One region of the Endozoicomonas sp. genome, then DNA from elsewhere that is predicted to be linked to it. Evidence: predicted binding sites of a transcription regulator. Region 1 holds the regulator's gene; each other region holds the start of a gene.
The links. The regulator LexA, encoded in region 1, represses DNA repair genes until DNA is damaged. The targets are predictions, from matches to a motif close to TACTGTNTANNTANACAGTA.
Positions count from the first base shown of each region.

Region 2: the regulator LexA is predicted to act here: its motif matches at 4,910-4,929, upstream of dinB (DNA polymerase IV).
Region 3: the regulator LexA is predicted to act here: its motif matches at 3,811-3,830, upstream of ACOCLE_RS05005 (YebG family protein).

Region 1 covers NZ_OZ239981.1:1,612,109-1,622,850, forward strand. Annotated here, with positions in the region: gene fadB (fatty acid oxidation complex subunit alpha FadB) at 1-1,254, shown strand, start outside; gene fadA (acetyl-CoA C-acyltransferase FadA) at 1,326-2,498, shown strand; gene topA (type I DNA topoisomerase) at 3,127-5,769, shown strand; gene ACOCLE_RS06980 (DUF6586 family protein) at 5,888-6,364, shown strand; gene ACOCLE_RS06985 (hypothetical protein) at 6,494-6,736, shown strand; gene ACOCLE_RS06990 (hypothetical protein) at 6,753-7,184, opposite strand; gene lexA (transcriptional repressor LexA) at 7,226-7,822, opposite strand; gene ACOCLE_RS07000 (TetR/AcrR family transcriptional regulator) at 7,968-8,597, shown strand; gene ACOCLE_RS07005 (L,D-transpeptidase family protein) at 8,631-9,113, shown strand; gene nagZ (beta-N-acetylhexosaminidase) at 9,145-10,164, shown strand; gene ACOCLE_RS07015 (mechanosensitive ion channel family protein) at 10,329-10,742, shown strand, end outside.
Region 2 covers NZ_OZ239981.1:1,494,764-1,505,505, forward strand. Annotated here, with positions in the region: gene ACOCLE_RS06500 (PAS-domain containing protein) at 1-99, shown strand, start outside; gene tnpC (IS66 family transposase) at 50-1,555, opposite strand; gene ACOCLE_RS06510 (hybrid sensor histidine kinase/response regulator) at 1,650-2,402, shown strand; gene ACOCLE_RS06515 (response regulator transcription factor) at 2,399-3,067, opposite strand; gene ACOCLE_RS06520 (hypothetical protein) at 3,240-3,992, shown strand; gene ACOCLE_RS06525 (lysophospholipid acyltransferase family protein) at 4,063-4,716, opposite strand; gene dinB (DNA polymerase IV) at 4,953-6,101, shown strand; gene ACOCLE_RS06535 (paraquat-inducible protein A) at 6,064-6,585, opposite strand; gene recJ (single-stranded-DNA-specific exonuclease RecJ) at 6,853-8,589, opposite strand; gene thrC (threonine synthase) at 8,700-10,088, opposite strand; gene ACOCLE_RS06550 (homoserine dehydrogenase) at 10,179-10,742, opposite strand, start outside.
Region 3 covers NZ_OZ239981.1:1,113,697-1,124,438, forward strand. Annotated here, with positions in the region: gene ACOCLE_RS04995 (hypothetical protein) at 160-1,863, shown strand; gene ACOCLE_RS05000 (hypothetical protein) at 2,245-3,276, opposite strand; gene ACOCLE_RS05005 (YebG family protein) at 3,490-3,783, opposite strand; gene rluB (23S rRNA pseudouridine(2605) synthase RluB) at 3,906-4,787, opposite strand; gene tnpC (IS66 family transposase) at 5,287-6,792, opposite strand; gene ACOCLE_RS05020 (ISKra4 family transposase) at 6,992-8,272, shown strand; gene ACOCLE_RS05025 (AAA family ATPase) at 8,806-9,297, opposite strand; gene ACOCLE_RS05030 (LysR family transcriptional regulator) at 9,411-10,307, opposite strand; gene ACOCLE_RS05035 (pirin family protein) at 10,422-10,742, shown strand, end outside.

The DNA of each region.
Region 1 (10,742 bases):
CAACTTAAGAAAAAGGCCAAAGAGTCTGCCAGTATTGCTGCTGAAACCAACAAAGCGGCAGTGCTGGGTGCGGGTATTATGGGGGGGGGTATTGCCTATCAGTCAGCCTTGAAAGGCACGCCTATTCTGATGAAGGACATCAATCAGGATGGACTGGATCTGGGCCTTGCAGAAGCCACCAAACTGCTCTCCAAACGGGTTTCCCGGGGGCGGATGGATGCTGGCAAGATGGGAAGTGTGCTGAATAATATTGTGCCTACTTTGTCCTACGGTGACTTTGAAGGCGTTGATGTTGTTGTTGAAGCCGTTGTTGAAAACCCAAAGGTCAAGAAAGCCGTACTTGCAGACGTGGAAAGCCAGGTTTCAGAGAAGGCTGTTCTGACTTCCAATACTTCCACCATTTCGATTACTGAACTGGCCAGCGACCTGAAGCGTCCGGAACAGTTCTGTGGTATGCACTTCTTTAACCCTGTTCATGCCATGCCATTGGTTGAGGTTATTCGTGGCGAGAAGACCAGCGAAGCAACCGTAGCAACGGTCGTTGAGTATGCCCGTAAGATGGGTAAAACACCGGTGGTGGTTAATGACTGTCCTGGGTTTATGGTCAATCGTGTACTGTTCCCATACTTTGGTGGTTTCTCAGCCCTGCTTCGTGATGGTGCTGACTTCCAGCAGGTGGATAAAATCATGGAACGTTTCGGCTGGCCTATGGGGCCTGCCTATCTTCTGGATGTGGTGGGTATTGATACCGGTATCCATGCCGAGGGCGTCATGTCTGAAGGTTATCCGGATCGCATGAAACGTGATTTCAAAACCGCTCTTGATGTGATGTTTGAAAACAAGCGCTTTGGTCAGAAAAACGGGGCCGGTTTCTATCAGTACGAACAGGATAAAAAAGGCAAGCCGAAGAAGGTGGTTGATGAGGCTGTCTATGGCTTGCTGGATGAGGTTTGTGCGGAGCAAAAATCCTTTGATGATGAGGAAATCATTGCCCGCATGATGGTGCCACTGTGCATGGAAACCGTTCGTACGCTTGAAGATGGTATTGTTGATTCTGTCGCTGAAGCGGATATGGCACTGATTATGGGTATTGGCTTCCCTCTCTTCCGCGGTGGTGCCCTGAAGTATATTGACAGTCTGGGTGTGGCGGCGTTTGTCGAGCTTGCAGATAAGTATGCTCATATCAGCCCACTGTATGCACCTACTGACAAGCTCCGGGAAATGGCTCGTGAAGGCAAGACCTTCTACGGTTGATGGCTCTCTGAGTAACTGCGTGAGTCTTAAGTTATTGAACCATTTTCAGGGAATATAAAAGAGAGAATATCATGAGCCTGAATCCAAGAGATGCGGTAATTGTTGATTATGGACGTACCCCAATGGGGCGCTCCAAGGGTGGAATGTACCGTAATGTGCGTGCTGACACCCTGTCCGCCGAGTTGATCACCGGTGTACTGAATCGAAATCCTGAAGTGAACCCGGCTGAGGTGGAAGATGTCATCTGGGGTTGTGTAAATCAGACCCTAGAACAGGGTTGGAACATTGCCCGAATGGCGTCGCTGATGACACCGATTCCTCATACCTCCAGTGCCCAGACGGTCAGCCGTCTGTGTGGATCCTCCATGAGTGCCTTGCAGACAGCCGTTCAGGCCATACAGACCAATAATGGTGATGTCTTTGTCATCGGTGGTGTAGAGCACATGGGACATGTGGGCATGATGCACGGTGTTGATCCGAACCCAAGGCTGTCCAAGTACGGAGCCAAGGCGGCCGGTATGATGGGGCTGACCGCAGAAATGCTGGGTACCATGCACGGTATCAGTCGTCAGGCTCAGGATGAGTTTGGAGCCCGTTCCCATCAGCGCGCCTGGGCGGCAACCGAAGCGGGTCATTTTAAAGATGAAATTATTCCCATGCAGGGGCATGACGCTGATGGCAATCTTTGTCTGTTCACGCAGGATGAAACCATCCGTCCTGAAACGACGGTAGAGGCTCTCTCGCAGCTTAAACCTGCATTTAACCCAAAGGGCACTGTGACTGCAGGAACGTCCTCACAGATTACCGATGGCGCTTCCTGCATGATCGTTATGTCTGCCCAGCGTGCTAAAGACTTGGGTTTGCAGCCAATGGCGGTGGTCAGGGCAATGGCTGTTGCCGGCGTTGACCCTTCCATCATGGGTTATGGTCCGGTTCCAAGCAGTAAGAAGGCACTTAAGCGCGTAGGGCTGACTATTGATGATATTGATCATGTAGAGCTCAATGAGGCTTTTGCAGCTCAGGCACTGCCTGTCCTGAAAGACCTTAAGTTGCTGGATAAGATGGACGAAAAGGTTAATCTGAATGGTGGGGCAATTGCTCTTGGTCACCCCTTTGGATGCTCAGGAGCGCGAATTTCAGGAACACTTCTGAATGTTATGAAACAAAATGGTGGAACAGTGGGGCTGGCCACGATGTGTGTGGGCCTTGGTCAAGGCATAACCACTATTTTTGAAAGGGTTTGATCATCGTTTTAACGTGTCTGTTATAATCACTCTCTACAGCCAGTAGCCCGGTTCTTCCCGGGCTTTTTTGTCAGAGCGTTTTATTAGTTCGCTGATGGTTTGAGCAATCGAAAATGTTGGTTTCAGGTTTGTATTATCCCGTTGGTTTTCAATTGGGAGGTGTGATTCTGAATCATTATGGTTGAGTTATCAGGTAAAACCGTGTTAAGCGTTTAAGGGTTTCAGCCGTTACTGATTACCATGAAAATATCATGGTTCGCATCGATAGAGTATTGCGAAAATCAGGCAGTGTATTTTGTTACGGGTGTTTGAGTATTGATTTGCCTGAATGAAAATGTGACCAGAATATTCGAGTCGAATAGTGGCTTTAAAGTGCAAGAAATAAGGCTTTGCGCTGGATCATACAGGAAAATAACCCACTCCTTTACAGGAAAGAGGTTGATGGTTTTCCTTGACCGATTATTGACTTCGCCTTATATATTGAAGCAATTTCTATCCCGGCTTTTCTTGTTCTGGCGATAAAGCTCTATTTCAGCAGGTCTGATTATTCAGTATGATGGGCGATTTATCTGCTCACAGATCTGACCAGCCAGAACATTGGAACAGATGACAGGACGTGTAAGGCAGCATGGGTAAATCGCTAGTTATTGTGGAGTCGCCAGCCAAGGCGAAAACCATCAACAAATATTTGGGCAAAGACTTTGTTGTCAAATCCAGTGTGGGTCATATCCGGGATTTGCCAACAGCAGGTGGGCCGAAGAAAGCCGTGGATACAAAGGCCAGGGCCAAGGCCGCTGCTGAGTCCAAAAAGCTCTCACCTGAAGAGCGTGAGCGCCGTAAGAAAATCAAAGCCCGTGAGCAGTTGATCGAGCGTATGGGGATCAACCCTGATAATGGCTGGGAAGCGCATTACCAGATTCTTCCGGGAAAGGAAAAAGTCGTTGACGAACTGATCCGTCTGGCTGAAAGCGCTGACACCATCTATCTCGCAACGGATTTGGATCGTGAGGGAGAGGCTATTGCCTGGCATTTGCAGCAGGCCATCGGCGGAAGCCCAGATCGATACCGTCGGGTTGTCTTCAATGAAATTACCAAAAAAGCTATCCAGTCTGCGTTTGAATCTCCTGGGCAGTTGAATCAGGATCGAGTCGATGCTCAGCAGGCACGCCGATTCCTGGACCGTGTCGTTGGTTATATGGTATCCCCGCTTCTCTGGGCAAAGATTGCCCGCGGGCTCTCTGCAGGGCGTGTCCAATCCGTTGCTGTTAAGCTGGTGGTCGAACGTGAACGGGAAATTCGAAGCTTTATTCCAGAAGAGTACTGGGAAGTCTATGCAGATCTCCTGGCAAAAGGGAGTGATGCTGTTCGCTTTCAGGTAGTTAAGGAAAATGGTGTCAATTTCAGGCCGACGAGCAAGGCCGAAACCGATAAAGCTCTGACCCAACTACAGCAGGGCCAATACTCCCTGACCAGTCGTGAAGATAAGCCAACTCAGAGCAAGCCTTCTGCGCCCTTTATCACATCCACACTGCAGCAGGCGGCAAGCACACGCCTTGGGTTCAGTGTAAAGAAAACCATGATGTTGGCTCAGCGTCTGTATGAAGCAGGTTATATCACCTACATGAGAACCGACTCCACCAATCTGAGTCAGGATGCTTTAGAAAGTGCTCGTTCATTTATTACCAAACAGTATGGTGATCAATACTGCCCGGAGCAGCCGAATATCTACAGCAGTAAGGCTGGTGCTCAGGAAGCTCACGAGGCAATTAGACCGTCCAGTGTCACGTTAAAACCCGATGGCCTTTCTGGAATGGAGCGGGATGCAGAGCGCCTGTACGATTTGATCTGGCGTCAGTTCGTTGCCTGTCAGATGACACCTGCCGAGTATCTCAGTACTTCTCTGGTTGTCGATGTTAAAGGCTATCAACTCAAGGCCAGGGGACGGACATTGAAGTTTGATGGTTATACCCGAGTGCAAAAGCCTCTGGCCAGAAAAGGTGAAGATGTGATTCTGCCAGATCTTCAGAAAGGCGTAGTTCTGAAGCTTGAAAAACTGGACCCCAAGCAGCTATTTACCCGTCCACCCGCTCGTTTCAGTGAAGCTGCTCTGGTAAAGGAGCTGGAGAAACAGGGGATTGGCCGACCATCAACCTATGCATCGATTATCTCTACGATCCAGGATCGTGGATACGTTTCAGTGAAGAATCGCCGTTTTTATGCCGAAAAAATGGGCGATATTGTGACTGATCGTCTGAATGAGTCCTTTAATGAACTCATGGATTTTCACTTCACAGCAAGAATGGAAGAGAAACTGGATGATATTGCTGAAGGTGAAAAAAACTGGAAGCAGGTTCTTGATGATTTTTATACGGACTTTACTCTTCAGTTGACACAGGCTGAACAGAGTGAAGGGGGGATGCGTTCAAATGAACCCTCCCTGACGGACATTGAGTGTCCGACCTGCAGCCGCCCAATGATGATCCGCACGGCATCTACCGGGGTGTTTCTTGGGTGTTCTGGTTATTCGTTGCCACCGAAGGAACGCTGCAAAACGACGATTAACCTGGTTCCTGGCGAAGAGGTGGAAGACGCAGATGATGAATATGCGGAGGTTAACGCCCTGAGAGCCATGCGTCGTTGCCCCAAGTGTTCTACCGCTATGGAAAGCTACCTGATTGATGAGCATAGGAAGTTGCATGTCTGCGGTAATAACCCTGATTGTTCTGGGTTTGAAGTGGAGAAGGGGAGTTACAAGCTAAAAGGATATGATGGTCCCGTACTTGAATGTGATAAGTGCGGTAGTGAAATGCAGTTGAAAACGGGGCGTTTTGGTAAGTATTTTGGCTGTACTAACAGTGAATGTAAGAATACCAGAAAGTTACTCAAAAGTGGTGAGCCAGCTCCACCCAAAATGGAGCCAGTACCCATGCCTGAGTTAAAGTGTGTCAAAGTTGATGATCATTATGTGCTCAGGGATGGGGCTTCCGGGTTATTCCTTGCGGCCAGTCAATTTCCCAAGAACAGAGAAACCCGTGCTCCTCTGGTTGCTGAATTATTGCCGCATCAGGCAATGATTGACCCTAAGTATGGTTATCTGATGGATGCTCCCCGGCAGGATCCTGACGGGAACCCAGCAATTATTCGATACAGTCGTAAGACTAAGCAGCAGTATGTTATGTCAGAGCTGGATGGTAAGGCAACTGGTTGGAGTGCTACCTATGATGAGGGTAGCTGGAATGAAAAGCAGACTAAAAAGCGCCAGTCCAGTTAGGTCTATCTCACACTCTTGGTTCATGAAACAGGGCTATTAAGCCCTGTTGTATTATGGCTGTTATTAATTTTTGGCCCGGCAGCGCTAAGTTGTGCCTGGATGATTGATGGAGTTGGTTATGACAAACAATTGGCAGGGATATACCAATAAAATGCTCTTTCACTCCCGATTGTTGCTGGATGCCTGGGAGGAAGCAGATGATCTTGCCAAGCCCGCATTCCGTGAGGCCTGCCTGAATGCCATGGTTCAGGCTTATCGGTCGTTAATTGCTGAAATTATGACGAATTACCGTTTGCCGGTAAACCAGCTTCCCTCATTGGATGAGGCTATGAATAGTGTCCACTATAAGGGTGAGGTTTCTTCTGAGCTACAGTATATTGAGCGTCTTGAGCAGCAAGACTCATGGTTGTCAGCGTTGTTAAAGAACCATCTGGAATGCTCGATGCCTATTCAGCGGAAGAGTCTTGATTGCAATGAAATTCCTCTATTCAGTATCAATAGTGTTCGGCTTGATCAGATGGAGGGTTTTCTTTCCGTGCTTGATTCTCTAAAAGAGCTGGTAACCTATAGTCGAAACTTCAGCCTCGAGTGGTAAGCAGTCTGCAGATGAGTTCTTTACTGTATATTACTGTCCAGATTTAGATCTCTCCTGTTGTCTTGAAAGCGGCCAAAGCCTCATGCACAATGCTTTATCGCTAACCATTAAATTCTGGTGTCACTAATTATGTCAGCGTCATTTCTTGAAATTGTTGAATTACCTTCCGGCGAAATTGTATTGCGTCGTAGCGATGAAGAAAACGCTGAGCCATTGGTGACTATGTCATTTTCTCAGGAATTGCTTGACTTTCTCCAGGGTGAACAGGTTGAGGTTGCAAGAGCTATGCTGGATGCCTGCATAGCTGAAGTAGGGAGAAAAACTGAATCTGAGGCTGAAGAATATATTCCGGAAAATCGTGTTCTGCATTGATTTGTTGGAATCAATCCTATCCCCTGTTTCTGATGGCTAGGCCTTGGCACCTACCTGAACGTGCAGCAGACTCTAATTCAGACAGTGCTCTGCTATCCATTTGGTTAATCCAGCTTACTACTGTATGACTGGTTCCTGCGGCAAGGGCTTTTCGGGTGAGCTTAAGCGGATCAGATTGTGCTGAGGGATTGAGGACCTGTAGGCGATGTCTACTGATACCAGAAGCCTTTAGCCAGTTTATAGTGTTTTTAGCTTGTTCGCTTGACAGTATCAAAGTGAGCCAGCGCTGATCCTGGTCATTGGCGAGTTCACTGAGAACTGACTTCAAAAAACGTCCAGACTGCCAAGGTGGTCCTGAGATGATGAGTTCATCAATAAAGCTGGCAGGTTCATTGTCATGAATAGCGTCGTTGCTGCTCTGATTTAATGATGCGGTGAGTGCTTGCATGTCAGGTCCTCTACAACAGGAATCGTCAGGGACAGGCTTTTTCAGTTCCTGATGACCCCTACGCTCAGCCCTTCGATAGCAAAAGTATCAAGACTGAGATCGACTTCGATTGTTTTGAATTCTTCATTTTCCGGGTGGAGGTAAACTCTGTTTTTAATTTGTTCAAAACGCTTAACGGTGACCTCATCATCAATTCTGGCAACCACAATCTGTCCATTGGAAGCTGTTGATGTTTTGTGGACTGCGAGTAGGTCGCCGTCAAGAATGCCGATGTCCTTCATGCTCATCCCTTTTACACGTAGCATGAAGTCAGCTTTTGGAGAAAAGAATTCAGGGTTTATGGATAAGTGATCTTCGATGTGCTCCTGGGCAAGAATGGGGCTTCCTGCAGCAACCTGTCCTACAATAGGAAGGCCAGCGTATTCTGTGCCAGGTATTCGTATGCCTCTTGATGCTCCAGGGGTGATTTCTATCGCACCTTTACGAGCAAGTGCTCTAAGGTGCTCTTCGGCGGCATTGGGAGACCTGAAACCGAATGTCTGCGCAATTTCCGCTCGGGTTGGAGGGAAGCCGGTTTCTTCGATATGAGACCTGATCAGTTCTAGGATCTCAGTCTGGCGCTTAGTCAATTTATACATATCTGAATCTGTGTTTTTATACAGTACATGTAATTATATACAGTATTTTGTTGGCTGCAACTACCAGAACTTATTAATCAGACTTGATGTTTTAGTTTGCTAACGTTAGTTTTAAACAAATGTTTACAATGGAGGTTACACAGGCATGTCACAGTCAGCGACAGTAGACAGGATTCTGGACGCTGCAGAGAAGTTATTTGCTGAGCATGGGTTTGCAGAGACCTCCCTGCGTTCAATTACTAGCAAGGCAGGTGTTAACCTTGCTGCTGTTAATTATCACTTTGGTTCTAAAAAAGCTCTGATTCAGGCTGTTTTTTCCCGTTTTTTAGATCCTTTTGTCAGCAAGCTTTCCAAAGCGCTTGTTAAATATCAGGATAATAACGATGCCATTGACCTGGAAGAGATACTTCATTTGCTGGTAGATCAGATTATGGTTGTTGAGCCTAGAAGCCCAGAGGATCTTTCTGTCTGTATGAGGCTGATTGGGTTGGCCTACACCCAGGGGCAGGGGCATTTGAAGAAATATTTACGGGAGGTATACGGGGATGTGTTCCAAGCCTACCTCCAATTGCTGGTAAAAGCATGCCCTAACTTGCCAATGGGGGATTTGTTCTGGAGAGTTTATTTTATTCTCGGATCTGCAGTTTTTACCCTGTCAGGAGCAAATGCTCTGCGGGCAATTGCTGAAAGTGATTACGGGGTTAACTATGAGCTGGAAGAAATCATGAGGAAAATGGTTCCTTTCATGGCTGCAGGTCTTAGAGCTCATACCTGAAAGGCCGTTTCTACAAGAAAGAGTTTTAAACCGATGCTTCTTACCGTTCATATTTCCAGTCAGGAGATGGTGCTTCACGAGAAGAGTGGCAAGAGTCACACATACTCTGTTTCAACGGCCAGCAAAGGCACTGGCCAACAGGAGGGAAGTTGGCAAACACCTCTTGGACTGCATGTAATCCGAGCTAAAATTGGTGCTGGTCTGCCGGTTAATTCAGTATTTATTGGGCGCCGCTTTACGGGTGAGATTTATTCACCGCAACTTCGAAAGCAGTATCCTGGAAGAAAGGACTGGATATTAACCAGGATTTTATGGCTCAGTGGCCTTGAGCCCGGATATAACCGGCTTGGAAATGTTGATACCATGCGTCGCTACATATATATCCACGGTTCACCAGATACTGCAGTGATGGGAGAGCCTGGCTCTCGGGGGTGTATCAGAATGCATGGGGCAGATATTATTGATCTGTTTGACCGTATAGATGTTGGTACCAGGATCAATATACAGCTTAGCTGATGCATATTTTTTGTTTTCAGAGGATATATTTGTGCAATCTGGCTTGAACCGTGGTGTGCTTTTGGTAGACCTAAAGGGGCTTCAGCTTACTGCCGAAGAAAGCCAGCTGCTTTCCTTGCCCAGTGTTGCGGGTATTGTCCTTTTTTCCAGAAACTATCAGTGTCGGGAACAGTTAATTGCACTGGTCAGCGCGATTCGAGACGTTCGGCAAGATCTTTTAATTTGTGTTGATCAGGAAGGTGGGCGCGTTCAACGCTTCAAGGAAGGGTTTACCCGTCTACCTCCTGCACAGGCATACGGCTCATTTGCACCGGATCAGCAGTATCATATGGCTTATGAGTCAGGCTGGCTGATGGCGTGTGAGTTACTGGCCTGTGGGGTAGATCTTTGCCTTGGGCCTGTATTGGATATTGATCATGGCAAAACGTCTATTGTTGGGGATCGCGCTTTTGGGCGTTCGGCTGAGCAGGTGATTCATCTGGCCTCATTATGGGTTGATGGAGTTCATGAAGCGGGGATGTCAGTGGTTATTAAACACTTTCCAGGCCATGGAAATGTAGAGGCTGATTCTCATGTGACTCTTCCCTTGGATAGTCGCACTCTTGATGAAATCTCGCAGTCTGACATGGAACCATTTCAGGTCATGATTCAAAAGGGAGTTGAGGCATTAATGCCAGCCCATATCCTGTTTCCCGCTATTGACGAGCGTCCGGTTGGTTATTCACCAGAATGGCTGAAAGGCGTGTTAAGAAACCAGCTCGCATTTGAAGGGGTTATTATCAGTGATTGCTTGTCGATGGAAGGAGCAGCGAAAACTGGCAGTTACCCTGCTAGAGCCAGAGCCGCTTTGGATGCTGGCTGTGATCTTCTGATTATCTGTAATCGTCAGGGTGTTCGGGATGTTCTTGATGAAGTAGACGACTCTTGTTTGCAAGCTGCTGGCCCAGATAAACTAATGCCGGAGTCATACACTGATTGGGACTCTCTTGAAAACTCTGAGCGCTACCAGCAAGTACGTACAATGTTGAACAAGGCTTTTGGAACAGACTGATTTTTCCATGCCTTAATCAATACCCAGTAGATATCATTACCAAGTAATTTCAGTAACTTTCTCTCAAAATTGACGTACTGGTTTATAGTTATTTATCCCGTGCGCCTTCAGTCCTTTCTTCCAGTCCTTATTTTCACATTTTGGTTAAGCGTTGTGGTGTAACCATGGACTTTTCATACCTTACAACCGTTAACATTCCTGACTGGCTTATGCAGGCTGTGATTGCTGTTTTTCTGACAGCGTTTATCCGGTATCTTGCTGGCAAGATATTCGGCAAGCTCATGACTAAAGCGGAAGCTACTCAGAATTTCTGGGATGATGCTCTGCTTGCGGCAGGTCAGAAACCGGTTTATCTGTTTATCTGGGTTGCCGGGCTGAGCTGGTCAGCAGAAGAAATTTGGGAAGGGACCGGAAACAGTATCTTTGAAAGGCTTCTGAGTTTTCGGGACCTGTTGGTTATTGTTCTTTTCTGCTGGGTTTTTATTTCATTCATAAAGGCGCTGGAACATCGTTATCTGCAGGTTGACCGAAAGAAGAAGCTGGATCAGACGTCGGTTATTGCCTTGGGGCGCCTAATG
Region 2 (10,742 bases), 120 kb from region 1:
TCAGACGCATGGATAAAAACCGATCCGGTTCTGCTTAGAAGAATCGTAACTATTCAGCACCCAGCAAAGGCGTATTGTTGTAATTTCGAACCGCTTTAAGAAGCGCCTGAAATATGTTCAACCCCTGCTTTTTAGCAGATGATAAATAGCTTCGGATTCGGGTAAACATGGTACCTCCGTCTTCGCTTCTGAAGCAGCCTGAGATCTTCTGCTTAAGTTTGGCCATCCTGGCATCACGTTCACTGCCATTGTTATCGAAGGGAATTGAAAAGTCCGACATGAAGCGCAACGTTTCAACCTTAAACTCAATAAGCCTTTTGAACAGGTTGTAGGCCTTGGTATTCCTGACCTTCTTACGTCCAAGCACCTGTCGTTGTTTTTCCATATAAGCGGTTTCCTTCGTGAGAGCCCTTTGAAGGATTTGGTCGTATATCGTCTCAATGCGAAGCTGTATTGCACCAGGCATTTGAGTCAGACCGGCTGCTTTGTATTTCTTGCAGAAGTGCCAGGAGAGCGTAAGCAATTTCATCAGCCGCAGAGCCAGCTTATTCGCATCCCTATCGACAACTCCCTGAAGCTCTCTCAGATGATGGGCATTACAAAGCACATGCACTGCCGCATAGGCAAAGTAGGACTTCCAATGATCGTGAACCAGAATGCCTGCAAAAGTCAGCAGGATGCCCATTGCATCCATTGCTTCACAACCTCGCCTTTCTGAGAGGTAGTAAAGCGTCCATTGGTCATCTCGCATAATGTGTAACCACCACAGTGAACCGTCAACCCGCATGCCAGTTTCATCCGCTCCTGCAACCGGACTTTCTTGTAAAGCATCGCGGATACTCTGCTCAGTAGAGGCCAGGTTCTCATGGGTATAGGCAACAAAATTGGCAACAGAGCCTGCGCTGACACTCATGCAATAAATAGTATTGAAATACTCAGACACCCGGTGATATGGGATGAAGTGATACTGGTTTAAATGAACAGCCATTGCCTGAGTCACTTCTCCGTATTGAGCAGCGGCTTTCACTCCTTGGGGAAACTCAGCGGTGTTCCGTTTACCACAAGGACATACTTTAACGTCTGCCCAGTACGCGGTAACTTCAAATTCTCCGGGTCTACCTGGATCAAAAACCTGTCGCTCAATGTATTTGGTGGGTTTAATATCGATAAGCGAAGACTGGCAACAGCAACATTTTTCAACCTTCAGATGCCTGACATAATCGGGTAAGGCGACACGTCTCAAACAAGAGCCTTGATGACCTTTCTGGCCACCTGGTTTATTGCCTGAAGATGGTCTAAGGCTTTTGGGGTTCGGTGTTTCCTGTGAGGAGCAGGGGGCTTCTTTGGAAGATGTATCACCTTTATCACTCCCTTTTTTACTGGGCTTTTGATAACCATCTGACGATGGTGGCTTACTACTGTTTTGACTGTTTTTATTAACCCTTTCTTCCAGTTCGCTGCAACGTTCCCGTAAAAGCGCATTCTCGGTCCGAAGCTCTTCATTCTCTTTAAGGAGAGCTTCGGTAAACGGAGTAGCTGGGAAGTCTGGTTCCATACTGGAGATTTGTTAGAAAAATTGAGTATAAGATGATGGTCGAAAAATCAGAAAATTCCAGATTTATATGAAGGGTGCTGAATAGTTACGAAGAATCTTACAAAATTTTCTTACCAATGCGTTTCGTTATGTTGAAAACACCAATAGACCTGGGAAAGTAATGTTGTGTTGTCGTTATATGAAAAATCAACAGCTGAAAATTGAGGTAAGGGATAACGGACAGGGCATACCACAAAACAAACAGGCGCTTATTTTTGCAGAATTTGAGCGCTTATCAACGGCGGTTAATGGGCTCGGCCTTGGGCTCTCTATAGCCAAAGGAATTGCCCAGATCCTTGGCGCAAAAATTTCCTTATCATCATCGCCCGGAGAAGGAGCTATTTTTTCCGTAGTGGTGCCTTTGGTAACTCGAAGCGTTTTGGAAAACAGAGTGATTTCTAATAATCCTGAAAACGGTGATATGGGATTAAAGATTCTTTGTGTTGATGATGAACTGGAGATTATCAAAGGTATGACCGGCTTGTTAACTCGTTGGGGGTGCAGGGTGGAGACTGCTCAAAATCATCAGGAAGCAATCCAGTCGCTTAAGGGTATGACACCGGATTTATTAATGGTTGATTATCAGATGGGTGATCAAGTCAACGGTATTGACTTGATTGAGCGTATTCGTGAGAGGTTAGGTTATCAAGCCGGTGCTGTTCTGGTCACAGCTAATCAACAGGATGACTTACGACAACAATGCCGTGAGCTGAATATCAGCTATTTGAGAAAGCCCGTGAAGCCCGCTGCGATGAGGGCAGTCCTGAATCGTTATGAAGCCGAAATCCACAGGGCAGAGACTGTTTAGTCTGGACTATCCTGGTCCTTTGTGTCTTGGCCAGGCATCTCAATTTCCAGCTCTTTAATGGCGATGACTGCCTGTGTCCTGCTTCGAACCCCCAGCTTCTTAAAAATAGCTGTCACGTGTGCCTTTATCGTCGCTTCTGAAACTTCCAGGTCATAGGCGATTTGTTTATTCAACATACCTTCACTGATCATTCCGAGAACCCTGAATTGTTGGGGGGTCAAGGTTGCCAGCCGGGCTTCAATGTCACTGGTTTCTTTGGATTCCGCAGGCTGGAAGTTAACAGGCCACCAGTTTTCACCTTCCAGAACTTTCAAGATGGCTGTTTTGAGGTCTTCCAATGGCGTGGATTTTGGAATAAAGCCATTGGCACCATGATTTTTTGTTTTTTGTATGACCTGCTGGTCATCAGAAGCTGATACGACAACGACAGGAACGTCGGGGTATTGTCCTCTCAGAAAGATCAGTCCTGATAGGCCATGAGCTCCCGGCATATGCAAATCCAGTAAGATAAGGTCTGGGGAGGCGCTTTTTTCCAGCAGTGCCTGTAGCTCGGCAATTGAGCCGGCTTCCAAGATCATAGGTTCCTGAAGTGCATGACCAACTGAGGACTTTAGAGCAGTCCGGAATAAAGGATGGTCATCTGCAATTATTACTGTGTAATCCATTATTTGAGCTTGCCACTATAAGGTGGATTGGTCAATTGGTTTGATTTGTAAGAATAAAGAGCAAGACACAGAAGCTATTACTTAAGCATATGTAAATAAACCTCTTTATACAGGAACTAATTGATAATGAACTGGTCGTACTAATTGTAAGTGATTGATAATCGGGCAATACATGACGACTCCAGTTAGTAGCCATACAGAACTATGGACCAACATCTGCCAAAAGGAAAAGGTAGACATCGATTACCAGTTAAATGAGCCGCCTCTTGACAAAAATGGCGTTCGTATTGCCGATGGCGTTAGTTTGCATGATCAACGAAAAAACTCGCCCCTTAAAAAGGCGTGCACTCAGCTCTTGTGGCATTTACCGATACCGATATGCCCAAAAAACGCTCCATTTCAATTATCGTCCAAAGTTGGGTGTTGGCTGCAATTCTCCGTAGCCGCAGTTGGTACTGCACTAATCGGACTCTCTGTAAGTATAGTGACTGCTCCGGTTGGGATGGCGGCTTCCTATCTTTTGGGGTGCCCGAAGAGTTTTGCCGACTGGACGATAAAGGTTTGTCAAGTAACACTTTCTTTGTTCATAAACCCGATTACGGATCGTGTTTTTCCGCTCATTGGCTTCTATGTAGTCACCTCGGTAGCGGGAGTGATACCTACCGTAGCTTGGGCAGGACTGATGGTATATGAAGGTATCGAGATCTACTCCGCCTTTCGTAACGATAATTTCGAATGGGTGGAAAAAAGGGATAAGTGGCTGATGACCAGTACTTATAACGAGATAATGCGTGACTACATTGCGCCATTCCAGGATATGAATGGCAAAGATCTGAAAGATAGGGTTGTTGCTCTTTCAGGAAGCGCTTGTAGATTTTGCAAACAGTCGATTGATCAGTTTCAATCTGTTTTGTCTCAAACCTGAACGCCTGCTTAAAGGCGGTTTATGCTTGTCGGGGTGGGATAATAGCCTATCTCAAAGCGAGGCATGCGCATCATGTTTTATGCAAGTATGGCTTATGAGAGCAGTCCCTCTTTCTTTGAAGGCATTTCTGGGTGACGGGACTAAAATCCTCCGGGTATTTTCCATGGATATCTGCGTAGAACGCTTGGATTTCGGATAAATCTTTTTCCATATCATCGCCTGGCTCAATAATAGGTCCGAAACCGCCTGCTTTGTTTTTGAAATCTAAAAATGCCAGAACGATAGGAACCCCTGCATTTTTAGCCATGTGATAAAAACCAGTATGCCAGCGCTCTCCCCTGGAGCGTGTTCCTTCGGGACAGATCACTAATCCAAGCTTTCGATGTAATTTGAAGGTGCAGACAGTTTGCTCTACCAGGCTTCCTCTTCGGCATCGACCTTTTCGATCGAGGGGAATGCCTCCCATCCAACGCATAACCCAGTTACAAGGTCCCCAGAACAGGGTGTGCTTCCCCACCCAGTAACACTGAACACCGGTAGCCAGCCCAATCGCCATACCATAGATAAAGTCCCAGTTACTGGTATGAGGGGCTCCTACCAGAATGTACCTGGCCAAACGGGGCGCTTTGCCTTGAATTTCCCAGCCCATGGACTTTAGGAACAGCTTTGCCAATAGAGAGAGGGCCTGACTGATAATAGGCGTATTGAAAATCGTGGTTTGCATGATGCTGTGATTGCCTTGCTATCCTGGTTTACAGGAAGCGGTGTTGAAAACTATCAAAATAATGATCGCTTTAAACACAGCTTCAAAAACAGATAATGAGTATCTACAGCAGGGTTGCACTGGATCTTTCCCGGCTGCAAAAAGATAGTTTCTGGGTACTGGTGAACAGGCAATGAAGTGCTTGCCAAAATCTTTCTGTATGTATATACAGTGTTTATCCCGGAGCTATTTGGAACATGATGGACAGTAATGCCAACCTTCAGCAAAAGGTGATTCAACGAAAAATCATACATATTGATTTTGACGCCTTCTTTGCCAGTATTGAAATACGTGATAATCCGAGGTTGTCAGGGAAGCCTGTTGCTGTTGGGGGGGCTTCAGATCGCAGAGGAGTTATTGCCACTTGTAACTACGAAGCCAGAAGATTTGGGGTGCATTCAGCCATGTCGTCGGCACAGGCAATGAGGCTGTGTCCAGACCTTAAAATTATACCTCCCCGCTTTCCTGTCTATCGTGAAGCGTCTTTGCAGGCTCACGCTATTTTTCGCCAATATACTGATTTTATTGAACCTTTATCCCTGGATGAGGCTTACCTGGACGTTACTGGAACTGATCTTTGTCGAGGCAGTGCCACATTAATTGCCGAAGCTATTCGGCAGCAGATTTTCCAAAAACTGCATGTGACGGTCTCAGCTGGCGTGGCTCCAAATAAGTTTCTGGCTAAAATTGCCAGTGATTGGAATAAACCTAACGGTCTTTTTGTGATCACTCCAGACCAGGTAAGTAACTTTATTTTCGATCTGCCCGTGAAAAAAATTCATGGGGTTGGACGCGTTACTGCAGAGAAGCTTTACAAAAAAGGCATTAAGACCTGTGGGCAGTTACGTCAGTATTCTGTGCTTGAGCTAAGCCGTTGGTTTGGAAGTTTTGGTGAGCGATTGTGGGAGTTGTCGCGGGGGCAGGACGATCGAGAAGTACAGACCCGTCGACGCAGGAAGTCCCTCTCTGTTGAACATACCTATGATAGCGATCTCTCAGGGCTCCATGAAGTCAAAGCTCAAGTCGGACCATTGCTTGAAGAGCTTCAGAAACGATACAAGCGAATTGAAAATGAATATGAAGTTCATAAGCACGTTGTGAAGGTGAAGTTTGCAGATTTTACCCAGACCACCCTTGAGGAAAGTTTGCCGACAACTGGTGAAACCGTGAAAGATCATTTTACACAGCTGGTGGTAAAAGCCTGGGAACGGGAAGGGCGTCCAGTCAGGCTTCTTGGGTTAGGGGTCAGGCTTTTGGATCTGCGTGAAGAGAGTGTTTTGGAACAGCTTGAACTCTTCGAGAAGAAAGCTATTGGGTTGGGGGAGTCTTTAGTTCCCTTTCGATAAATTGTCCGAAGAAGTTGCTGATAACACAATAAGCAACAAACCAGTAAAAGCCGGAGTGGAGTTCTGCATCAAATTGTAGAATGGCATTTTCTACAGCGGACGAATTTGCTGCCAGAAAGGCGATTAATATGCCAATGGCAAAAACATCCGCCATGGACCATTTGCTTAATAAACTGTTCAGCTTTAGCAATTTGTGGTTTTTTTTCAGAAAATGCGCCAGAAAGAGTAAGCCAAGTTTTAAAATAGGAACCAATAGGCTGAAAGAGACAATCAGTAATGCCACCAGATGATAGCCACTTTTCCAGAGATCTTCAGCAGTACCAAGAATGGATCGTTTCTTTTCGTAAACTCTGGAGGTTCCTTTAACGTCAAGGCTGCCAATGAACTGCGTGGCTATGCTCGCCATGGCAGGATGAAGGTTCTGCTGTTGAATGACTTTTTTTCCCTCATTCAGCATCGCTTGACGATTGAGATCTGCCTTCATGGTTATCATGGGTTGTGTTAAGCCCGGAACCAGCAAACAAAGGGAGATGATTATCATTAAAGGGATCAATAATCTGGACGCTGTCATTTGTGAACTCATTCTTGTTCTTACCAGTATTCTCTGTGACCCATTAAGGTACTGTTATACGCTCTTTGGGACACTGAGTTTGCAACAAAATCGCTACTGGCTTTAATGTAGACTAGTAATAGAACCTGATAGATCAGTCTGGTCTAATAGTCGGGTCTTGTCAGCTTAAGATCACTTAATTCACATTGGTTCAAAGTGCTCAACCATCAGTTGCAGATTATGCTGGCCACGAAACTCATTGATATCCAGCTTATATACCGCTTTGATTTGCCGCACATTGGGATTTGGCCACACTCTATTGTCGATATTAAAGGCAATAGCATCTAGCCAGAGTTCACTGCCCGGTATTTTGAGTACCATTTTCAGGTGTTTCTCTCCAACCAGTTTTTGCTGAACAATCTGGAATTTTCCATCAAAGCTGGGTTCAGGGAAATTTTGCCCCCAGGGGCCACCCTCTCTGAGGTTATATGCAGTGACCATGGTCATCTGGTCAGGCATCAGCTCACCGTCAGTATGTATTTCTGCCTGAAGATCATCAGCTGTTAACTGCTTTCTCACCTCAACGTCAAAGGCCTCTTGAAATGCACTAAAATTTGATTTTTTTATAGAAAGGCCGGCAGCCATTGCATGACCACCAAATTTAATAATCAGGTCAGGATTTTCACGGGCGATACTGTCTAAGGCATCGCGCATATGCAGTCCTTGAATAGACCTGGCGGAACCCTTGAGTTCAGGCTCTCCCACCGGGTTATCGGCTTCAGCAAACGCGATAACTGGACGATTTAGTCTCTCTTTTACTCGGGAAGCCAGAATTCCAACCACACCCTGATGCCAGTTTTCCTGAAACAGGCTGACTCCCCATGGTAGCTCTGTTTGCTTATCAAACTGGATTTTCTCCAGCTCTGCCATAGCCTGGCTTTGCATATTACCCTCAATGGCTTTCCGGTCGCGGTTTAGCCCATCCAGTTCAAAAGCCAGCTCGCGGGCGCGGTTCATATCATCGCAAAGGAGCAGTTCGATACCAATAGACATATCATCGAGGCGACCAGCAGCATTAAGTCTGGGGCCAAGAGCAAAGCCAAGGTCTGAAGCCACCAGCTTTTCAGCATTTCGACCCGATACATCAATCAGTGCTGTAATACCGGGGCGGCATCGTCCGGATCGTATGCGGGCAAGTCCCTGATACACCAGTATGCGATTATTGCTGTCCAGTTTGACCACGTCAGCCACGGTGCCCAGTGCCACAAGGTCGAGCAGTTCAGCCAGATTGGGTTCTGTTTTATTCGTAAAATACCCCCTTGATCGTAATAAGGTTCTCAAGGCGCACATCAGATAGAAAATCACACCCACACCGGCAGTATTTTTTCCAGGAAAAGAACATTCTGGCTGGTTAGGGTTAACAATCGCATCAGCTTCTGGTAACTCCCGACCTGCCAGATGATGATCAGTAACCACGACTTTCATACCTTTGCTTTTTGCCGCCTGAACACCCGTTATACTGGAAATGCCATTATCAACAGTGATTAGTACATCTGGTTGAAAAGGAAGCGCCGCTTCAACAATTTCAGGGGTCAGACCATAGCCATACTCAAAGCGATTGGGTACCAGGAACTCAGCATGGCCGCCCATACTTCTTAAAGCTAAAACACCCAGAGCACTGCTGGTGGCACCGTCGCAATCAAAGTCTCCAACGATTAACATGCGTTGTTTCTGGATAATGGCATCAGCCAGTATTTCAGCGGCTTCATCGATATCTTTAAGCTGTCTATAGTCGTTTAGCTGTTGGAGTTGTCTTGGAAGATCACTCGCTGATGTTATGCCTCTTGCGCTATAAATTCGTGCCAGTAGCGGGTCTGTATCGGGTGTGAAATGGCAGGCAGAAAGGTCATATGAGCGGTGGATTATGTTTACTGGCATAGGAATGAAAACAGCTGGCAGCAGAAAGAGAGACGTTCAGATTAACACAGCGCGATGCAAAGTGAAGTGTAGCCATCACCCTGCCTTAAACAGGATGATGGCTAACTGTCTCAGTTATTCTGAATGAACGTCTTGAGTGCGGCGAGATCGTTTTCAAGAATCTCGTAGCGCTCTTCCCGATCAAGCAGATCTGACATGTGGGCTGGCAGCGCTGGAGCATCCAGCCCCGCTTTGATCACCGCATCAGGGAACTTGACTGGATGTGCGGTTGCCAGTGTAATCACTGGAGTTTTTCTGGCCAGCTCAATTTCTTCAGTTGCCCGGATACCGGTTGCTGTATGGGGGTCTGCCAGATAACCGGTATTATCATAAAGAGCACTGATGGTGTCGCAGACCTGCTGGTCATCAGATCGGCTGCTGTCAAACAGTTCCTTGATGGCCTGCCATGCCCGATCATCAACGCGGATATTCCCTGTTTTCTGGAAAACGGACATTAACTCTGTCATGGCATTGCCATTACGGTTATGCATATCAAAGAGCAACCGCTCAAAGTTACTGGAAACCATGATGTCCATGCTGGGCGACAGTGTCTGGTGCAGTTCTTCCTTGCGGTAGTCATTGCTCTGGAAGAAACGGTGGAGAATGTCATTGTTGTTGGTGGCAACAATAAGCTTTTCTACCGGTAGGCCCATTCCCCGGGCGATATAGCCTGCGAAAATATCACCAAAATTTCCAGTAGGCACTGAAAAGCTGACAGGTTGATCGGGAGCACCAAGGGCCAGAGCGGCATGGAAGTAGTACACGATCTGAGCCATGATTCTGGCCCAGTTAATGGAGTTAACAGCAACAAGGCGGGTGTTTTCTGGCAGGAACGACTGGTCGGAAAAACACCTTTTCACCATATCCTGACAGTCATCAAAGTTGCCTTGTATGGCGATGTTGTGAACATTACTGTCCAGAACCGTCGTCATCTGGCGACGCTGAACCTCTGATACACGTTGATAGGGGTGAAGAATGAATATTTCCAGGTGTTCGCTATGACGACAGCCTTCTATGGCTGCTGAACCTGTATCACCGGAAGTTGCACCCAGTACAATCGCTTTTTCATTGCGCTCAGTCAGGGTGTGATCCAGAAGGCGACCGAGAAGCTGCAGTGCAAAGTCCTTGAAGGCCAGTGTTGGGCCATGGAAAAGCTCCATGACCCACTGGTTGGCACCGAGTTGTTGCAGAGGTGCAACAGCCTGATGGCTGAACTCGGCATAACTGTCATCAATCATCTGCCTGAGTTTGTCGTCTTCAATGGTACCACCGACAAACGGTTGAATGACTTCAAAGGCCAGCTGATTGTAGGGGAGCCCCTTAAGGGCACGAATTTTCTCAGCGCTGAACTGTGGCAGGGTTTCAGGTACGTATAGACCGCCGTCATCCGCCAGCCCAGCCAGCAGAACATCCTGAAAGTCTTTGGTTTGTCCCTGTCCTCGGGTACTGATGTATTTCACTGGGAATTCCGTATATCTGTTTATTACTGTGCCAGATTCCTCTGACAGCACCGCTTACCCATAAAAAGGTAAGCGAGCGGGTGAATAGCTTCAGGCCATGGTTTCAACACGAATTCGGGTAATGGGATATTTAATATCCTCCAACGCTTCGAGTTCGGAGATGGCCTTGTCCATGGTACCTTCGAGAATACGGTGTGTGAGAATAACAATATCTGCACATCCATCATCTTCACGAGTGACTTTCTGGGTAATGGCATCGATATTAATGCCGTGGCTACTCAATACCTGGGTAACAGCATTCATGACACCCGGGTGATCGTCGGCATGGATACGAAGATAGAAACTGCATTCAGTCTCAGTAATTGGTAATACTGACAGGGAGTCGCTCAGGCTTTCTGCGGAGAAGCCCAGTGCATTAACGGCGGCATCTGGGGTATCAAGAGTTCTGGCAATATCGATGATATCGGCGATGACAGAAGATGCCGTGGGTTCAGCGCCAGCCCCTGGACCGCTGTACATGGTCTGGCCTACGGCATCACCCTGAACCACAACAGAGTTCATAACGCCATTAATGTTGGCCAGTGGGCGGTCGGATGGAATCAGTGTCGGGTGTACTCTCAGCTCAATTCCACTGGTTGTCTTGCGGGCAACCCC
Region 3 (10,742 bases), 500 kb from region 1:
GAATAGAAATCTTGCACATGATCTTCGTGTATTTTTTTAATTCCTTGTTTTTATAAAGAAAAAATAGGTTTTATGAAATTGTGATATGACCCATATGGCTTTGATTCACATTGTTCTGTTTGATCTGATTGTTAAAAGTGTTACCAGGAGATAGAGAATATGCATTATTCAGGGATCTCTCATTCAGGCATGATGTCTAATTATAATGTCTTTAGGTCACAGTCTGGTGGTAATCTACCATTGCATCCTTCATCTCATGGGCACCCACCGCCTACTTTTCATGTTGGTAGTCAGCCGATGACTGTGAAGCATGTCAGTAATACAGAAAGTCGTATGCCTCATGGCTTGCCGCATCACCTACCTCTTGATTCTGAATCAATGCCCAGAGCTGTAGAACACGCCTCCGCATTACCCAGTCAGTTTAATGCTCACAGACCAGGGGTGTTTCCATCACAGGCGGGGATGATGCACCCTCCTTTTTTTGCGCAGGTGAATACGGATTACAAGCCTTCTGAACAATTAACGACTGAACAATATATGGCACTTGACCAAGCTTGTGGATATCTAACGGCTCATCAGCATATCCTACGTCTTGGTGTGGCAAGAGATTTAAACAAGCGTTATAACATTCCTGATCACATATCGTTGGAATGGTTTTCTGGAAAACAGCCTCTTAATTGTTCAAGCTTTCCAGCTCATATACCAGAGCCAAGTCAAGATGAGAGCACTTCATCTTATGTAGGCAGTACTGAGAATACGCCATCAAAAAGCAAACGAAAAAATAGCAGACAGGATGGAGCTCCTTCTCAAAAGAAGTCTCGGCGTGGAGGTATGATGAGTAGTTCGATACCAAAAACAATGCCGGTGCTTTCCCCTCAATCATTTGAACCTGGAAATATTTCTCCTGCAAAAGGTGGGTACAATATAGGGCAGAAGCAGGGTTCTTTATATCCTGCGGGGCCTTCTATTCCAAAAGGATGCGTAGTGTTGACCGCTGAGGGCCAGCCGGTGAAGGTTGAAGAATTGATTGCTTCAGGCCATATGTCGCGAAAAGGAGGCTTAGTAAAATGCTCTGAAACTCCGGTTCACATTGTAAATATGAAGCAGGTAAGCCCTGAGACAGGCCATAAAGCTCCTACTGGCAATCAGTTACAACGAGGGGCAACATCTGAAACCCACACCTCCATTGCTGACTTAACAGCTTCAACAACGTTCAACGAGTTACGTACCTATTGTCAAAAGCCGCAGGTACCCGCTGAATACAGCTCGATGCTTAAAAACATATTAGACAAACCAAGCACGCTTGATTTCAAGCGTTCTCAATCTTATTCATATGGTGATAGCAATGATGAAGCTGTCGCTAGCTCATCTTTGGCTTCCAGACAGTTCAATGCTTTTGATGAATGTACGAAGCCTGATTCTTCTCAAAGAGGCGGGGCTGAACAACACTGTCGGAAGAAAGCCTATATCAGGCAACATAGTGATGATTTGTCAGAACGATCATCATTTAAACTACTTCAGTCAGGCTCTCCGGCAATGCAGCCTTTTCACCCTATAGCTTCGACATCCACTTCAATGGCAGGCCTGTTCCCGAAGAGCATGGCAATGATCCATAGAGAGGATCTTGCTTCAAAAACAGAAGCTATGATAAATGCGTTGACAGATAAAATGGATCGTAATGTTGATACAGAATTTGCAACAGCTCAAAACACAGAAAAAGTAGATAGCGATGATGATGGTGGAGGGCGGTTGATAATATGCGAAGACTCGCCTAATAAGCGGTATTCCCCAGTCACACATTATGGGTACGATACTGGAGCAGAACAGAGACCTTCAGACAATAAAGGTAAATTTTCTTCTTAACGTTGTTTCAGCCGCTGTAAAGTCCAGTTAATAACCACAAAGGACACGTTAATGTGAAAAAACATAATGCCTTTGTGGTTAAAAGCCAAATCAGGCAACTGCTACACGAATATCCACGGTATTGTCAGCAGCAGGTTCTGCCCAACCTCTAGTGGTATCGCTTCCACCATTGAGATGGTGGAAGCAGGCGCTCCCATCAGTATCGTTGTTGTGGCTCGGCTTCATAGGAGTCTGCACAGCTGGATTACCTGTTTGTAAACGGCAAGCTTTGGGTTGAATATGGCGAAGTAGCGGGTATTGATGAACGACAGCTGGTTAGTGCTATTCGCTCGGCTCTGACAGAGCTGGCAAAAATGGTTTCTCAATATGTCAGAAGGAGTCTCACTGGTTTTCATGCAGTAATTCCATACGGTGAAAAGGTTCTCCATTTTTGAGGTATCCCTCAATAACTACGTAGCGAAGGGGGGATAAGTGTTTTTTGTTCAGGTGAATGAATGCTTCTTCCAGAAGTGGCTCGTTCTCACTAAAGGGCATATAGCACCCGGTATCTTGATCAATAGGGAGTGCTAAGGCTCCCTGTACTGAAAAAATAGACCATCGCTCCATTGAACAGGGAGAGACAGGGATTCTTTGGAGTAGCTGGTGTTCACTGTAAAGCGATACACTATGAATACTGACGGCTCGATAAGCGCTCGAAGAAGACCCATCAAAGATAGAAAGCTGATAAAAGGATGCTTGTCTCAGGGAGTCATCTTTTGTGAAACGTGAAGATATAAATCCCCAGCCATGACGACCAGGAAGAGGTACTACTTCTTCAAAAATGGCAATGTCCAGAGGTGACTGGATGTGAATAATGGTGTCGTTAAGTGTACTCAGCGCCCACTCTCCCGCTACAGCGGGTTGTTGCAGGAAAATGCATTGTGCCTGCAGTGTCTCCTGGGTCATGGTTTCGACTTCTTCGGGAGGGTGGATGGTTAAGCCTTCAGGTGAGGTTCGTTTCTGACTGATTCTTATGGCTTCAACAGCCGAGTCAATGGAAAAATGGAAGCCTGATGACCCGGTACGCTGTGGTTGAAAGGGGCCTGAAAAATACCATTGACTATCAGCCATTCTGGTTTTGTCAATGTTTGGCGTTGTTCTGGGCAATTGTTTCATGTTCTCTGTGAACTCATCCAGGGTCATGACCTTGCCTCCTGAAATGTTTGCAATGGTGATCATGTCATCATAGGGATGAAGTGATTGAGGATTTGAACTGGGTTCACAGTAAAAAAAATCGGCAACCGCACTGTTAGCAGTGAGGATTGCAAGCAACAGGGTCAAGGTAATCAGGCGGCGGTGGAAACGACAATTTGAAGAAAAGTAAGGGAAATAGCAAAGGTCAGTAACATTTTCTTTTTTATTATTATGTATCATCTTCTTGGTTTCGAATACCCAGTGACTTTATATTGAAGTATAGGCGAACAAAGTAGGGGTAAATAGGCTTCAGAAGGTGAAAAACACAAAGAGTAATAAGAGTATATGAAAGCATAGAGAATGAAGGCACAAAGGTATAGGACAGATTTGAATTAAAAAAACATCGTGCCTCTGTGCCTTTTATGCCTTCGGGTACCATGGTTATAAGCCAAATCAAGCGACTGCTTCGCGAATATCCACGGTATTGTCAGCCGGAGTTTCACCCTCCAACTTGATTTCCTGCAGGACTTCCGGCTTTCCTTTAAAGGCTTTGGCAAGAATATCCTTGTTGCGTGACATCAGCAGACCGATCTCTTCCGCCAGTTGTTCATCGATCTTGAAATTGGCTTCCAGCATGCCGGTGATGCCATCGGCCAGTTCAAGCATACGATCGTGTTCTTCTGCGGCTTTCTTGTCAGTAAACATGCTTCCGTCCCGGTCAACTCGCCACATGGGGGTAATAGACATGGGCTTCCTCCTGTATTAGGTTCTGTTAACTGTATATAAATACAGTGTTTTTGTCTAGGCAGATCCATCCACTTAGCCGAACCAGTTTAGCGTGGTCCGGCTGCTCAGGAGGTTGGCTCAGGCTAGCGGGAGCGCTTTTTCGGGTGAGGGCTGAAGCCTCTGCCGCTGCCCTTCACTTTTTTGGCCTGCACTTCGTTCTTTTTCAGCCGATCCTGCGGTTTTTTGTGGAAGGAAGGTGCTGGTGGCAGGTCAACCAGTGCGGCAAGCGCATCGATATCCTGTTTCTCCAGCTCCTGAAACTGCCCCTGACGCAGGTGATCAGGAATGATCATGCTGCCAAAACGAACCCGCTTTAAACGACTGACTTTCAGGTCCTGAGATTCCCAGAGGCGACGAACTTCCCGGTTACGGCCTTCCAGGATACAGACGTGGAACCAGTGGTTGATACCCGTACCGCCAGAGTCAACGATATCGGTAAATCGTGCCATACCGTCTTCCAGTTCAACGCCATCAAACAGGTTTTTCACCTTTTGCGGGGTGATGTCACCCATAACCCGCACTGCATATTCACGCTCAACCGTATTGGAAGGGTGCATCAATCGGCTCGCCAGTTCGCCATCGTTGGTAAACATCAATAAACCAGAAGTATTCAGGTCGAGGCGACCAATAGAGATCCAGCGCTCGCCTTTCAGCTTTGGCAGTTTATCAAATACTGTGGGGCGACCTTCTTTATCTGAACGGGTGCAGATTTCGCCTTCCGGCTTGTTATAGGCAATAACCCGGCGAATACCGGCAGCATAGGCGTCCAGCTTTACGGGGCGGCCATCGACGGTGACGGTGTCAAAACGCGAGGCACGATCGCCCAGGGTTGCTTTTTCGCCATTGACCAAAACCCGGCCTTCACAAATCCAGCGCTCCATCTCACGGCGCGAGCCAAGGCCAGCACCCGCCAGGATTTTTTGCAGTTTTTCACCCTGCGGAGGGAGTGTTTCTTCAGTAGTCATGTGATATTGGCGGTGTGACCGCCCAGTGTTCAATAAGAGGATGGGCAGTATAACGACAGGTCAGGGTACAGACAATCCGGTTGAGCCGCAGTGAAATGTGGTGTCTGATTTCAACCGCATGGCTACAGGATAGTGAGGATGTGTGAAATAATCTGTGAAAAGGCTATCTCTACCCATAAAAAGGGAGTAGTATCGATTAAACAAAGAGTAGTGAAACTACCCATAATGATGGGAATTAAGCAATAGAAAGCAGTAGGCAATAAATCGATACCGAGTAGCATTCCTCCAAAATCTAGAAGTAGATGCTTTCCAACGACAAAACCTTGTCATGAATTCCCTCAAATACTGTTTGCAGTCGCTTTTTTTATGCGTTTGACTGCATAAAACCAGATGTCCGTCTTTAGCAAGTCAACAATGATGGTTTGAGCCTGACGCTGGACCTAGTACGTAAACCCGACCCTGTAAACTTTATCATCGGGTATTAAAAAATAATTGGTAACTATTCAGCACCCAGCAAAGGCGTATTGTTGTAATTTCGAACCGCTTTAAGAAGCGCCTGAAATATGTTCAACCCCTGCTTTTTAGCAGATGATAAATAGCTTCGGATTCGGGTAAACATGGTACCTCCGTCTTCGCTTCTGAAGCAGCCTGAGATCTTCTGCTTAAGTTTGGCCATCCTGGCATCACGTTCACTGCCATTGTTATCGAAGGGAATTGAAAAGTCCGACATGAAGCGCAACGTTTCAACCTTAAACTCAATAAGCCTTTTGAACAGGTTGTAGGCCTTGGTATTCCTGACCTTCTTACGTCCAAGCACCTGTCGTTGTTTTTCCATATAAGCGGTTTCCTTCGTGAGAGCCCTTTGAAGGATTTGGTCGTATATCGTCTCAATGCGAAGCTGTATTGCACCAGGCATTTGAGTCAGACCGGCTGCTTTGTATTTCTTGCAGAAGTGCCAGGAGAGCGTAAGCAATTTCATCAGCCGCAGAGCCAGCTTATTCGCATCCCTATCGACAACTCCCTGAAGCTCTCTCAGATGATGGGCATTACAAAGCACATGCACTGCCGCATAGGCAAAGTAGGACTTCCAATGATCGTGAACCAGAATGCCTGCAAAAGTCAGCAGGATGCCCATTGCATCCATTGCTTCACAACCTCGCCTTTCTGAGAGGTAGTAAAGCGTCCATTGGTCATCTCGCATAATGTGTAACCACCACAGTGAACCGTCAACCCGCATGCCAGTTTCATCCGCTCCTGCAACCGGACTTTCTTGTAAAGCATCGCGGATACTCTGCTCAGTAGAGGCCAGGTTCTCATGGGTATAGGCAACAAAATTGGCAACAGAGCCTGCGCTGACACTCATGCAATAAATAGTATTGAAATACTCAGACACCCGGTGATATGGGATGAAGTGATACTGGTTTAAATGAACAGCCATTGCCTGAGTCACTTCTCCGTATTGAGCAGCGGCTTTCACTCCTTGGGGAAACTCAGCGGTGTTCCGTTTACCACAAGGACATACTTTAACGTCTGCCCAGTACGCGGTAACTTCAAATTCTCCGGGTCTACCTGGATCAAAAACCTGTCGCTCAATGTATTTGGTGGGTTTAATATCGATAAGCGAAGACTGGCAACAGCAACATTTTTCAACCTTCAGATGCCTGACATAATCGGGTAAGGCGACACGTCTCAAACAAGAGCCTTGATGACCTTTCTGGCCACCTGGTTTATTGCCTGAAGATGGTCTAAGGCTTTTGGGGTTCGGTGTTTCCTGTGAGGAGCAGGGGGCTTCTTTGGAAGATGTATCACCTTTATCACTCCCTTTTTTACTGGGCTTTTGATAACCATCTGACGATGGTGGCTTACTACTGTTTTGACTGTTTTTATTAACCCTTTCTTCCAGTTCGCTGCAACGTTCCCGTAAAAGCGCATTCTCGGTCCGAAGCTCTTCATTCTCTTTAAGGAGAGCTTCGGTAAACGGAGTAGCTGGGAAGTCTGGTTCCATACTGGAGATTTGTTAGAAAAATTGAGTATAAGATGATGGTCGAAAAATCAGAAAATTCCAGATTTATATGAAGGGTGCTGAATAGTTACAAATCAGGAATAAAACATGTTTGAATCGGGTGCTCTCTCTGAATGATTGAAACAATAGTGCTCTATTTTCACAGCTACTATGGGAACACCACTCATAATAGTTAACTGTCATGCCCGCTTCTGTTATTTCCAGCTCTACCAAAAGCATCGTTTTGCAAATTGAAGTTTCTATAGATTCAGGCAACATGCTGAATCTTGAAGATAGTTTACAGCGTGCACTCAATGAAGCCGGGCAGCTTGGAACAAAAGAGTTATTGGGGCTATTTGAATCACCCAATAAAGAACCTATCGTCGTTAATCAGCAGAAGTGGAACTACAAAGGAAAGGTTCTTAAGCACTATGAAACCTTATACGGTCGTATACCTTTGGAGCGCTCCGTATATCAGGGTGTCAGAGGTGGCAGTACTCTGGCAGCACTTGATCTTCGTGCCGGTATTATTGGTTCAGCTACCCCCAAATTTGCCAAGTCTATCGCCTGGAAATACAGCCAGATGCCAGCGCCTGCGGTAAAAGAAGATTTTGAGACCAACCATCAAAGGACGCTTTCAAATTCTTATATCAAGCATTTATCGGACAGAGTAGGTGCATTAATTGAAGACCAGCAAGACACTCACTACCACCTTCCTCCACTAAAAGAGCCTGTTGAAACAATAGCCATTGGTCTGGATGGAACCTGCATGCTGCTTTGTGAAGAAGGCTGGAGGGAAGCCATGTGTGGGACATTGAGCCTATATTCTGCAGATGGAGACAGGCTCCACACGATATATACAGCCAGTTCGCCAGAGTATGGTAAACAAAGCTTTATGAGCAAGCTCGACGAGGAGATTGCAGATCTAAAACGACTCTACCCAAATGCCACATACATCGGGGTAGCTGACGGGGCTAGAGAAAACTGGAGTTATTTGAAACAACATACCTCTGGGCAGATACTCGATTTTTATCATGCATCTGAATATTTAGCTGGAGCAGCGGAAGCACTGTTTCCAACCAGTAAGGCGAAGCGACACCAGTGGCTTGAAGACAGGCTACATAGTTTGAAAAACAAGCGTGGAGCAGCCAAAAAAATCCTTCAGGAAATTGAATCAGCCGAGCTCCCGAAAAAGACAATCGCACTGACAGAGAAGCGCTACAAAGCTGTGAGCTATTTTACAAACAATCACCAGTTAATGAATTATCATCAGGCGCTTAAACGCCATTGGCCAATAGGTTCAGGAGTTACTGAAGCGGCTTGTAAGACTCTGGTAAAGCAACGATTATGTGGTTCTGGAATGAGGTGGAAAGCAACAGGAGCGGAAGTGCTTTTGACAACAAGAGCACTGATCCAGAGTAAGGGGCGCTGGGAACAACTTTGGTCTGAGTTCATGACTGGAAAGGTTGAAGCTAACCTATGAGTCAGTTATCAAATTGAGAGAGCACCCTTTGAATCAACGATTGAGCGCCCTTGCAGCTGCTGCGGGAAGATGACACGTCACCAGGAGTTTGTGATGATTCATGCGGGCAAGTCACGCCCGGCACTGGTTGCCAAGTGCTCCAGCGAGTGTGGAAGGGATATTGGGCAGTATGAGTCGCAGGAACTAAGCCCAATATTAGAGAACCATACTGCGATAAAGAACTGGAATGTTTTTCGCAGCATCAGTGCGTAAAGAGAAATAGAAACTAGACATAAATTAACGATAAAATGTAAATGTTAAATATTTATACGTTAACGTGTAGATGAGAACGTTTTATGAACAGTTAGTGAGCTCACCTATCAATAACGAGCGCGTTTTGAGTTTAAGTGTATTCACTGAGCTGTGAATATAGAGACGTTTGCTGATTGTTGTCATCAAGTTGATTGAATTGACTTTTCAATTTTGTGAATGAAGATTGAGTATTGAATAAGCTGCAGTGCTTTATGCTGCAGCTGAAATATTTTTTACGTTTCTTACTCTTCCTGCCTGATATTCTCTGTATATATTTTTTTCATACCACGATAGCCATCAAATAATGTCTGATGTGAAGATCTGGAAAAGGTATCGCTGCGTTGAGGATACTGAGTGATCCAGTCAATCAGCATATTCAGGTTTACATCCTGAGCTTCTTTGGATTCGTACTTATGAGGCTCCCAGGGGCGATTCCTGGCATTAGTAATACAGACGTCTACAGGCAGGTCCAGAAAGATGATTTCGCTTGAAAAGGGAATGGCGAGTTCCAGCAGGTCCGAATAGCAGCCTTCTATAACCCAGTTGGAGTTCTGGCTGATAAACGCTTCAATATCCCGCCGGGACTCTGATATCGGCTTTCTTTCAGGTGGTGACACGGCCTGCCAGGCAAGGCAATCCAGATCGAGGTGTTTCAGCCCCTCTGATTGACACAGCACTTTGGCCAGAGTGGACTTTCCTGAACCAGAGTTGCCAAAAATGACGACTTTTTTCAATAGAAGCTCCTGTTAATTGACCAGACTCCACCCAGTGTGGCTATTGGTTTTATAACCATGATGGTAGGTATAAACCTTATCAAGTTTGAACGGTGGCTACGGCATATTGAGTCTTACAGTCGCTTATTAAACAGCTCAACCACAAAATCCAGAAATGCCTTAACCTTGGGGATTTTGACCCGGTGCTGAGGATAAAGCGCAAAGATGTCTACTGGCTCCATGCCCCAATCGGGCAACACGGGGATTAACAGACCCTCGGCGATTTCCCGGGTACACATATAGGCCGGGAATATGGCGATACCCAGGCCATCCAGTACACCCTGTTTAATGATGGCAAAGTCATCAGCCAGAAGCCGTGGTTTTAGAAGGAGTTGTTTTCGCTTTCTACCATTAATCAGTTCTACAGAATGATCACCATGGATACTGTCCATAACCAGCATATCGCATGAGCAAAGCTCTTCTAGGGTTCTGGGCACAGGGTGGCTATTGAAATAAGCTGGGCTGGCAAAGAGCTTCCGCTGGGCCGTACCAAGGCGTCTGGCAATCAGCCGGGAGTCGTCCAGTTTCCCGACCCGAATCAGCAGATCAAAGCCTTCTTCAATCAGGTCTACCCGGCGGTTGACCAGATTCAGTTGAAATTCCAGCTCAGGGTATTGATGAAGAAACCTGGCCAACTCTGGCTGCAGGATCTGTTGACCGATGGATACCGAGGTACCGATGCGAAGACGGCCCTGAAAACTGTTTACGACTTCTGAAACGGCGGCCTCAGCAAGACTAATCTCCTCCTGAATTCGACTGCAGTGTATCAGGTACCGTTTTCCAGCTTCAGTCAGGTGCTGAGTTCGGGTAGTGCGCTCCAGCAGGCGTACTTCAAGCTGCGCTTCCAATCGTGCTATTTTGCGACTGATATTGGCCTTAGGGATGCCGGTGCGATCAGCGGCGAGGGTAAAGCTGCCTGCTTCTACAACGGCGAGGAATACCAGCATATCGTTAATATCGATGGATGCCATGCGAAGAGCTTATTGTTGTTGATATAGTAACAATGTTATCCACTTTTATGTATTTATCAAACAATTGTGCAGGCCTATGCTGTAACCATAACAATCAAAAACAGGAGATGGTGCATGTTTCAGTTGAACAGAGATAGTTTGAAGTTGGGTGGGTTTGCCGGTTTGCGTGAGCATCAAATTGTCACCGACTCTCGGTTATTTGGTAGCCGTAAACCATCTGACACTTCCGAAGGCATTGGCAACTTTGTTTACCTGGCAGATGCGCGGTTCAATCCAAAAGGTGAAACCCGAATGCATCCCCACAGTGAGATTGATGTGATCTCAGTGATGGTAGAAGGGAGGGTTGCCCATGAAGGTTCTCTGGAGCATGGCAAAAGCCTCGAAGAGGGGGATGTGCAGGTTCAGCGTGCGGGTGGTGAAGGGTTCAGTCATAAC